Linked DNA regions of Roseateles amylovorans. The main gene of each other region encodes a partner of the protein of the gene in region 3 in a complex. Links are inferred from orthologs where the notes say so. Each region holds a gene or a part of one and is shown on either strand. Other genes may lie near its edges.

Region 1 (2,792 bases), 3.0 Mb from region 3 along the record:
GCTTCCTGGCCAAGCTGCCGCTGAAGTTCCCGGTGGCCCTGGCTGGTTTGACGGGCACCGACCTGTCCAAGCAGCTCGGCAATCAGAAGGGCGGACTTCCCTTTACCGTCGCCTTCAATGCGCAAGGCGAACCGATCTGGCGAAAACTGGGCGCCACCCATCTGGAAGAACTTCGTCAGATGGCCGCTGGCGCCAAGACCTGACGCCTTGTTTCCGAGCGGATGCGCGCCGGAGCGCGCATCGACCGTCGTCGACCTCATCCGCCCCTCCCTGAATGTCACCGTCTGCGGATTCAGGCGGTTTGATTCGAGCCCGACTCGGTGGCTCGGTCCGGGTCCGCCCCTACGCTTGCTACCCCAAATAGGCTGACAATTAGCCATGCCGCCGGTGGCTTGTCTTAGCGAGCCGGTCCCGGCCGGTCAAGCCTTTTATTTTTGGATAGCTGCCGGGATCTGGGGACAAAGGGCGTAAAGTTCAGCCTTTTACGCTTCTAGTGTCTTCGCTCTAATTGGCCAGGACCGGTCGCTGATGCAGATTCTTGTTGTTCACGGCCCCAACCTCAACCTCCTCGGTTCCCGAGAACCTGAGGTCTATGGTGCGCACACTTTGGCGCAGATCGATGCCGATCTCAGCCAGAAGGCGCGTGATGCCGGCGCTCAGCTCGAAAGCTTCCAGAGCAACCATGAAGGTGCGCTGGTCGACCGCATTCAGGCGGCAGGTCGCGACGGTACTCGCTTCATCATCATCAATCCGGCGGCCTACACCCACACCAGCGTCGCGATCCGCGATGCGCTGGCGGCGGTGGCGCTGCCTTTTGTTGAGGTGCATCTGTCCAATATCCATCGACGAGAGTCCTTCCGGCATCACAGCTACATGTCGGAACTCGCCGTGGGCGTGATCTGCGGCCTGGGCCCCTTGGGCTACACGCTGGCCTTGCAGTACGCGCTGAGCCGCCGCGACGTGCTCTAGCTCTCTGTCCATCCGATCGACGCAGATAGATCCCGATAGCGGTCCGCCGGACACCGGACGGCCATACAAACTTCCCCGTTGGAGAACCCTTATGGATTTGCGCAAGCTCAAGACCCTGATCGACCTCGTGTCCGAGTCGAACATTTCTGAACTTGAAATCACCGAAGCCGATGGCAAGGTGCGCATCGTCAAGTCCGATGGTCAGCCCGTCGTGGCCGCCATGCCGCTGATGCAGCAGCCGCAACCGCAGGTCGCCGCTCAAGCGGCTGCCCCGGTGGCCGCCGCCGCGCCGGCCGCCGCCCCGGCTCCGGCAGCCGAAACCGGCCACATCGTGAAGTCCCCGATGGTCGGCACCTTCTACCGCGCCTCCAGCCCCAACGCCAAGCCGTTCGCCGAAGTCGGCCAACAGGTCAAGGAAGGCGACGCGATCTGCATCATCGAAGCGATGAAGATCATGAACGAGATCGAAGCCGACAAGACCGGCACCATCGTCAAGGTGCTGGCCGAGAACGGCCAACCGGTGGAATTCGGCCAGCCGCTGATCGTCATCGAGTAAGTCGCCGCGATGTTCAGAACCCTCCTGACGGCCGGCCGAAGCCACAGGGCCGCAGGCCCTGCGCTGGCGCCGCCGTGCGCGGCCCGTCAGGGCGATTGAGCCGAGACACCATGTTCAAAAAGATCCTAATTGCCAATCGAGGCGAAATCGCCCTTCGCATCCAGCGCGCCTGTCGCGAGCTGGGCGTGAAGTCGGTGGTCGTCTACTCCGAGGCAGACCGCGACGCCAAATATGTGAAGTTGGCCGATGAAGCCGTCTGCATCGGGCCGGCACCTTCCGCACAGAGCTACCTCAGCATGCCGGCGATCATCGCCACCGCCGAGGTGACCGATGCCGAGGCGATTCACCCCGGCTACGGTTTCCTGAGCGAGAACGCCGACTTCGCCGAGCGGGTGGAGCGCAGCGGATTCACCTTCATCGGCCCGACCCCGGAAAACATCCGGACCATGGGCGACAAGGTCGCCGCCAAGCAGGCCATGATCAAGGCGGGCGTGCCGTGCGTGCCCGGCTCCGAGGGCGCGTTGCCCGACGACCCGAAGGAGATCGTCCGCATCGCCCGCGCAGTGGGCTATCCGGTGATCATCAAGGCCGCCGGTGGCGGCGGCGGTCGCGGCATGCGCGTGGTGCACACCGAGGCCGCGCTGGTCAACGCGGTGCAGACCACCAAGGCCGAAGCCGCGGCAGCCTTCGGCAATCCGCAGGTCTACATGGAGAAGTTCCTGGAGCATCCGCGCCATGTGGAGATCCAGGTGCTGGCCGATGGCCAGAAGAACGCCGTCTGGCTGGGCGAGCGCGACTGCTCCATGCAGCGCCGCCACCAGAAGATCATCGAGGAAGCACCGGCGCCGGGCATTCCGCGGCGCCTGATCGAGCGGGTTGGCGACCGCTGCGCCGCCGCCTGCAAGAAAATGGGCTACCGCGGCGCGGGCACCTTCGAGTTCCTCTACGAGAACGGCGAGTTCTACTTCATCGAGATGAACACCCGCGTGCAGGTGGAGCATCCGGTGACCGAGATGGTGACCGGCATCGACATCGTGCAGATGCAGATCCGCATCGCCGCCGGCGAGAAGCTGCCCTTCACCCAGCGCAACATCACGATGCGTGGGCACTCGATCGAATGCCGCATCAATGCGGAAGATCCGGTCAAGTTCATCCCGTCCCCGGGCCGCATCACGATGTGGCACCCGCCCGGCGGCCCCGGCGTGCGGGTGGACTCGCATGCCTACACCAACTACTTCGTGCCGCCCAACTACGACTCGATGATCGG
Region 2 (2,896 bases), 3.0 Mb from region 3 along the record:
CTTGGGCTACACGCTGGCCTTGCAGTACGCGCTGAGCCGCCGCGACGTGCTCTAGCTCTCTGTCCATCCGATCGACGCAGATAGATCCCGATAGCGGTCCGCCGGACACCGGACGGCCATACAAACTTCCCCGTTGGAGAACCCTTATGGATTTGCGCAAGCTCAAGACCCTGATCGACCTCGTGTCCGAGTCGAACATTTCTGAACTTGAAATCACCGAAGCCGATGGCAAGGTGCGCATCGTCAAGTCCGATGGTCAGCCCGTCGTGGCCGCCATGCCGCTGATGCAGCAGCCGCAACCGCAGGTCGCCGCTCAAGCGGCTGCCCCGGTGGCCGCCGCCGCGCCGGCCGCCGCCCCGGCTCCGGCAGCCGAAACCGGCCACATCGTGAAGTCCCCGATGGTCGGCACCTTCTACCGCGCCTCCAGCCCCAACGCCAAGCCGTTCGCCGAAGTCGGCCAACAGGTCAAGGAAGGCGACGCGATCTGCATCATCGAAGCGATGAAGATCATGAACGAGATCGAAGCCGACAAGACCGGCACCATCGTCAAGGTGCTGGCCGAGAACGGCCAACCGGTGGAATTCGGCCAGCCGCTGATCGTCATCGAGTAAGTCGCCGCGATGTTCAGAACCCTCCTGACGGCCGGCCGAAGCCACAGGGCCGCAGGCCCTGCGCTGGCGCCGCCGTGCGCGGCCCGTCAGGGCGATTGAGCCGAGACACCATGTTCAAAAAGATCCTAATTGCCAATCGAGGCGAAATCGCCCTTCGCATCCAGCGCGCCTGTCGCGAGCTGGGCGTGAAGTCGGTGGTCGTCTACTCCGAGGCAGACCGCGACGCCAAATATGTGAAGTTGGCCGATGAAGCCGTCTGCATCGGGCCGGCACCTTCCGCACAGAGCTACCTCAGCATGCCGGCGATCATCGCCACCGCCGAGGTGACCGATGCCGAGGCGATTCACCCCGGCTACGGTTTCCTGAGCGAGAACGCCGACTTCGCCGAGCGGGTGGAGCGCAGCGGATTCACCTTCATCGGCCCGACCCCGGAAAACATCCGGACCATGGGCGACAAGGTCGCCGCCAAGCAGGCCATGATCAAGGCGGGCGTGCCGTGCGTGCCCGGCTCCGAGGGCGCGTTGCCCGACGACCCGAAGGAGATCGTCCGCATCGCCCGCGCAGTGGGCTATCCGGTGATCATCAAGGCCGCCGGTGGCGGCGGCGGTCGCGGCATGCGCGTGGTGCACACCGAGGCCGCGCTGGTCAACGCGGTGCAGACCACCAAGGCCGAAGCCGCGGCAGCCTTCGGCAATCCGCAGGTCTACATGGAGAAGTTCCTGGAGCATCCGCGCCATGTGGAGATCCAGGTGCTGGCCGATGGCCAGAAGAACGCCGTCTGGCTGGGCGAGCGCGACTGCTCCATGCAGCGCCGCCACCAGAAGATCATCGAGGAAGCACCGGCGCCGGGCATTCCGCGGCGCCTGATCGAGCGGGTTGGCGACCGCTGCGCCGCCGCCTGCAAGAAAATGGGCTACCGCGGCGCGGGCACCTTCGAGTTCCTCTACGAGAACGGCGAGTTCTACTTCATCGAGATGAACACCCGCGTGCAGGTGGAGCATCCGGTGACCGAGATGGTGACCGGCATCGACATCGTGCAGATGCAGATCCGCATCGCCGCCGGCGAGAAGCTGCCCTTCACCCAGCGCAACATCACGATGCGTGGGCACTCGATCGAATGCCGCATCAATGCGGAAGATCCGGTCAAGTTCATCCCGTCCCCGGGCCGCATCACGATGTGGCACCCGCCCGGCGGCCCCGGCGTGCGGGTGGACTCGCATGCCTACACCAACTACTTCGTGCCGCCCAACTACGACTCGATGATCGGCAAGATCATCGTGCACGGCGACACCCGTGAGCAGGCCTTGGCCCGCATGCGGATCGCGCTGTCGGAAACGGTGGTCGAAGGCATCCAGACCAACATCCCGCTGCACCGCGAGCTGATGGCCGACGCCAAGTTCATCGAAGGCGGCACCGACATCCATTACCTCGAGCAGTGGATGGCGGCCCATAAGCGCTGACGGGCGCGAGACCTCACGCACGGGTCGAGACTCGACCCCCATCGCACACGCCCCGCCCGGCGTGCGCGCCCAGCGGCCAAGCGGCGCCCCTTCCACGGCGCAGCTTGGTCCTTTTGTCTTTTAAACAGGTAGTAGAAATGTCCGACGCCTTGCTTCACGAACTGGTGCTGATCTGTCGCGAGGAAGCCGTCGAGACCGTCAGCGATGCGCTGATGGAGATGGAGTCGCTGGCCGTGTCCGTCGAGGATGCGGATGCCGACACGCCGGCGGAACACGCCCTGTTCGGCGAACCCGGCATGCCGGCGCCGAAGCCGGGTTGGGAGCGCTCGGTGGTGAAGGCGCTCTTCGCAACCGAAGCCGACGCCACCGAGGCGGCCACGCTGCTGCTCGCCCAGGACTGGGCGGCCGATGTGCATGTGCAGACCATCCAGACCGTGGCCGAGCAGGACTGGGTGCGCCTGACCCAATCGCAGTTCACGCCGGTGCAGATCACGCCGTCGTTCTGGATCGTGCCGTCCTGGCATGAAGCGCCGCCCCAGGCGACCCAGGTCATGCGTCTGGATCCCGGCCTGGCCTTCGGCACCGGCACCCATCCCACCACCCGGATGTGCCTGCGCTGGATCGCCCATCATGGGACGGAGGCGGCGGGCTGGCAGCGCGTCCTGGACTACGGTTGCGGCTCCGGCATCCTGGCCATCGCCACCGGCTTGTTCGGCGCCACCGGCATTGACGCGGTCGACATCGATCCCGCCGCCGTGCAGGCCACGGCACAGAACGCCAAGGACAACGGCGTGACGCTCAGCCCCGCGCTGCCCGATGCCGCCC
Region 3 (3,481 bases):
GACCTTCTACATCATCGGCACCGTGGCCGGTCCGCATCCCTATCCGATGATGGTGCGCGACTTCCAACGCATCATCGGCGACGAATGCCTGGTGCAGATGCCGGAGATGATCGGCCGGCAGCCGGACGCGGTCATCGCCTGCGTGGGCGGCGGCAGCAATGCGATCGGGATCTTCTATCCCTACATTCCGCATGCCGATGTGCGCCTGATCGGCGTGGAAGCGGCCGGCCATGGCGTGGACACGCCCAAGCATGCCGCGACCCTGTCCGCCGGCACGCCCGGCGTGCTGCACGGCAATCGCACCTATCTGCTGCAGGATGCGGCGGGTCAGATCATCGAGACCCATTCCATCTCCGCCGGCCTGGACTATCCCGGCGTGGGCCCGGAGCATGCCTACCTGAAGGACATCGGCCGCGCCGAGTATGTCGGGGCGACCGATGCGGAGGCGCTGTCCGCCTTCCACCGGCTGTGCCGCACCGAGGGCATCATCCCCGCGCTTGAATCCAGCCATGCGATTGCGCATGCGATCAAGCTCGCGCCGACGATGCGTCCGGACCAGCATCTGCTGATCAACCTCTCCGGCCGCGGGGACAAGGACATCGGCACCGTGGCCGACTTGTCGGGCGCCACCTATTTCGACCGTCCGTCCATGGCCGGCCATGCCGTCAAGGGCGGCGCCGAGCTGAACGGAGCTGCACGATGAGCCGCATCCAGACCACCTTCGACCGGCTGCGTGCCGCAGGCCGCAAGGCCCTGATCCCCTATGTCACCGCCGGTGATCCCTACGCGGACGTCACCGTCGAGCTGATGCTGGCGATGGCCGAGGCCGGTGCCGACGTGATCGAGCTCGGCGTGCCGTTCTCCGACCCGATGGCCGATGGCCCGGTCATCCAGCGCGCCAGCGAGCGGGCCCTGGCCAAGGGCATCACCTTGCGCGATGTGCTGGCGATCGTGCGGGAATTTCGCACCCGGGATGCCGAGACGCCGATCGTCCTGATGGGCTATGCCAATCCGATCGAACGCTTCGGTCCCGAGGCCTTCGTCCTGGAGGCCAAGGCCGCCGGCGTGGACGGCGTGCTGGTGGTGGACTATCCGCCGGAGGAATGCGTGGCCTTTGCCGCCGCGCTCAAGGCGCAGGCGATGGACCCCATCTTCCTGCTGGCGCCGACCTCCACCGATGAGCGGGTCGCGCTCATCGGCCGCATGGCCAGCGGCTATGTCTACTATGTCTCGCTCAAGGGCGTGACCGGGGCCGGGCATCTGGACACAAGCGCCGTGGCCGACGCGATGCCCCGCCTGCGGGCCCACATCAGCGTGCCACTGGGGGTGGGGTTTGGCATCCGGGACGGCAAGACCGCGGCGGCGGTTGCGCGCGTGTCGGACGCGGTGGTGATCGGTTCGGCCCTCGTCCAACTGATCGAGTCCCAGACGCGCGATAATGTCGCGATCCAGGCTGCGGCGTTCATCCGAGACATCCGCGCCGCGCTGGACGCCTGACCCGGCGCGCAGCGCCCCGGACGCCCAGTGACAACCAAGGAGCCCGCCATGAGTTGGCTTGAGAAACTTCTCCCGCCCAAGATCCAGCAAACCGATCCCGACCAGCGCCGCACGGTGCCGGAAGGCCTCTGGATCAAGTGCCCGTCCTGCGAAACGGTGCTGTACAAGACCGACCTGGAGCAGAACGTCAATGTCTGCCCGAAGTGCTCGCACCATCACCGGATCGGCGCCCGCGCCCGTCTGGACGCCTTCCTGGACGGCGAAGGCCGTTATGAAGTCGGCCAGGAGATCCTGCCGGTCGATGCGCTGAAGTTCAAGGACAGCAAGAAGTATCCCGACCGGCTCAAGGAAGCCCTGGAATCCACCGGCGAGACCGATGCGCTGGTGGTCATGGGTGGCGCCGTCATGAGCGTGCCGGTGGTGGCCGCCTGTTTCGAGTTCGACTTCATGGGCGGCTCGATGGGCTCGGTGGTCGGCGAGCGTTTCGCGCGCGGCGTGGAAGCGGCACTGGAGCAGAAGACTCCGTTCATCTGCTTCACCGCGACCGGCGGCGCCCGGATGCAGGAAGGCTTGCTCTCGCTGATGCAAATGGCCAAGTCCAATGCGGCACTGACCCGGCTGGCCAAAGCCAAGCTCCCCTACATCTCGGTGCTGACCGACCCGACCATGGGTGGCGTGTCCGCCAGCTTTGCGTTCGTGGGTGACATCGTCATCGCCGAGCCCAAGGCGCTGATCGGCTTTGCCGGCCCCCGTGTGATCGAGAACACGGTGCGTGAGAAGCTGCCCGCCGGCTTCCAGCGCGCCGAGTTCCTGATGGAGAAGGGTGCGGTCGACATGATCGTGGACCGTCGCAAGCTGCGTGATGTCATCGCCCGCAGCCTGGCCATGCTGCAGCGCCAAAGCGCCGACGCCGTCGCTTGATTCCGGACCGGTCGCCAGTGGCGGCCGCCCGGTCCCCCTGCCTGCACGGCCAGACCCGCAACGGTCTGGCCGTCTTCATTTGTGCCGCTTCGCCCTCATCTGCAAGTGTCCTGGGATCCAACGACCGGGCCTGGCTCACACAAGCCCCGATCGTTCGATCGACAGCCTCAAGCCGTCCTGACCAGGAAGGCGGTGTGGCCGGGCCCCAGGTCCTTTCAGTGAGCCCGGCATGCTGGATCCACTGACGCGGACGGGCCGGCGGCGCGCCTGATCGGGCCGTCCTGGCTGACGCATTCGTTCGATCGCCCCCCTCAGCTTCTGCGAACCTCGATGTCCTCCACTGCACACTCCTCCTCGACCCCTGAAGCTCAGCAAGCGCTGGACGCCTGGTTGGCGCACTGCGAACGGCTGCATCCCAAGGAAATCGACATGACCTTGGCTCGCGTGGCCAAGGTGCGCGACGCGCTCGGCCTGACCTTTGGTGAACACACCCCGGTGGTGATGGTGGCGGGCACCAACGGCAAGGGCTCGACCTGCGCCATGCTGGAAAGCATCGCGCTGCAGGCCGGCTACCGGGTCGGGCTCTACATCAAGCCGCATCTGGTGCACTTCCAGGAACGCTGCCGCATCGGCGGAAAGCCGGTGGATGCGGCCGACCTGGTGCCTCATTTCGAGGCGGTGGAAGCGGCCCGGGGCGACCAGGCGCTGACCTATTTCGAGTTCACCACCCTGGCGATCCTGCATCGGCTGGCCGCCGAGCCGCTGGATCTGGTGATCCTGGAGGTCGGTCTGGGCGGGCGGCTGGATGCGGTCAATGTCATCGACGCCGATTGCAGCGTGATCACCAGCATCGACCTCGACCACACCGAATACCTGGGCCCGGATCGCGAATCCGTGGGCCGCGAAAAGGCGCACATCATGCGCGCCGGGCGTCCGGTGGTGGTGTCCGATCCGATGCCGCCTGAGTCGATCGCCGCGCATGCACAGGCGATCGGTGCCGATCTGCGTCAATTAGGCCGTGATTTCAACTACAGCGGCGATCGTCAGCAATGGCAGTGGGCCG

Evidence for each region. Proteins that work in one complex are often made in the same cells at the same time.
Region 1: the proteins of accD (region 3) and accB are in contact, whole or in part, in a solved structure (PDB 8UXZ), measured with the Escherichia coli proteins. The link is inferred for Roseateles amylovorans from one-to-one orthologs.
Region 2: the proteins of accD (region 3) and accC are in contact, whole or in part, in a solved structure (PDB 8UXZ), measured with the Escherichia coli proteins. The link is inferred for Roseateles amylovorans from one-to-one orthologs.

What each region holds. Positions count from the first base shown.
Region 1 is NZ_CP104562.2:5,434,088-5,436,879, forward strand. It holds accB (acetyl-CoA carboxylase biotin carboxyl carrier protein), read left to right. Parts: upstream 1-1,060; coding sequence 1,061-1,525; downstream 1,526-2,792. Other genes in the region: N4261_RS22530 (TlpA family protein disulfide reductase), read left to right, coding at 1-203; aroQ (type II 3-dehydroquinate dehydratase), read left to right, coding at 529-969; accC (acetyl-CoA carboxylase biotin carboxylase subunit), read left to right, coding at 1,636-2,792. UniProt on the Escherichia coli protein: This protein is a component of the acetyl coenzyme A carboxylase complex; first, biotin carboxylase catalyzes the carboxylation of the carrier protein and then the transcarboxylase transfers the carboxyl group to form malonyl-CoA.
Region 2 is NZ_CP104562.2:5,435,002-5,437,897, forward strand. It holds accC (acetyl-CoA carboxylase biotin carboxylase subunit), read left to right. Parts: upstream 1-721; coding sequence 722-2,071; downstream 2,072-2,896. Other genes in the region: aroQ (type II 3-dehydroquinate dehydratase), read left to right, coding at 1-55; accB (acetyl-CoA carboxylase biotin carboxyl carrier protein), read left to right, coding at 147-611; prmA (50S ribosomal protein L11 methyltransferase), read left to right, coding at 2,209-2,896. UniProt on the Escherichia coli protein: This protein is a component of the acetyl coenzyme A carboxylase complex; first, biotin carboxylase catalyzes the carboxylation of the carrier protein and then the transcarboxylase transfers the carboxyl group to form malonyl-CoA.
Region 3 is NZ_CP104562.2:2,428,219-2,431,699, forward strand. Bases 566-3,481 are described here. They hold accD (acetyl-CoA carboxylase, carboxyltransferase subunit beta), read left to right. Parts: upstream 566-1,545; coding sequence 1,546-2,418; downstream 2,419-3,481. Other genes in these bases: trpB (tryptophan synthase subunit beta), read left to right, coding at 566-703; trpA (tryptophan synthase subunit alpha), read left to right, coding at 700-1,497; folC (bifunctional tetrahydrofolate synthase/dihydrofolate synthase), read left to right, coding at 2,749-3,481. Also shown: more of trpB, read left to right, coding at 1-565.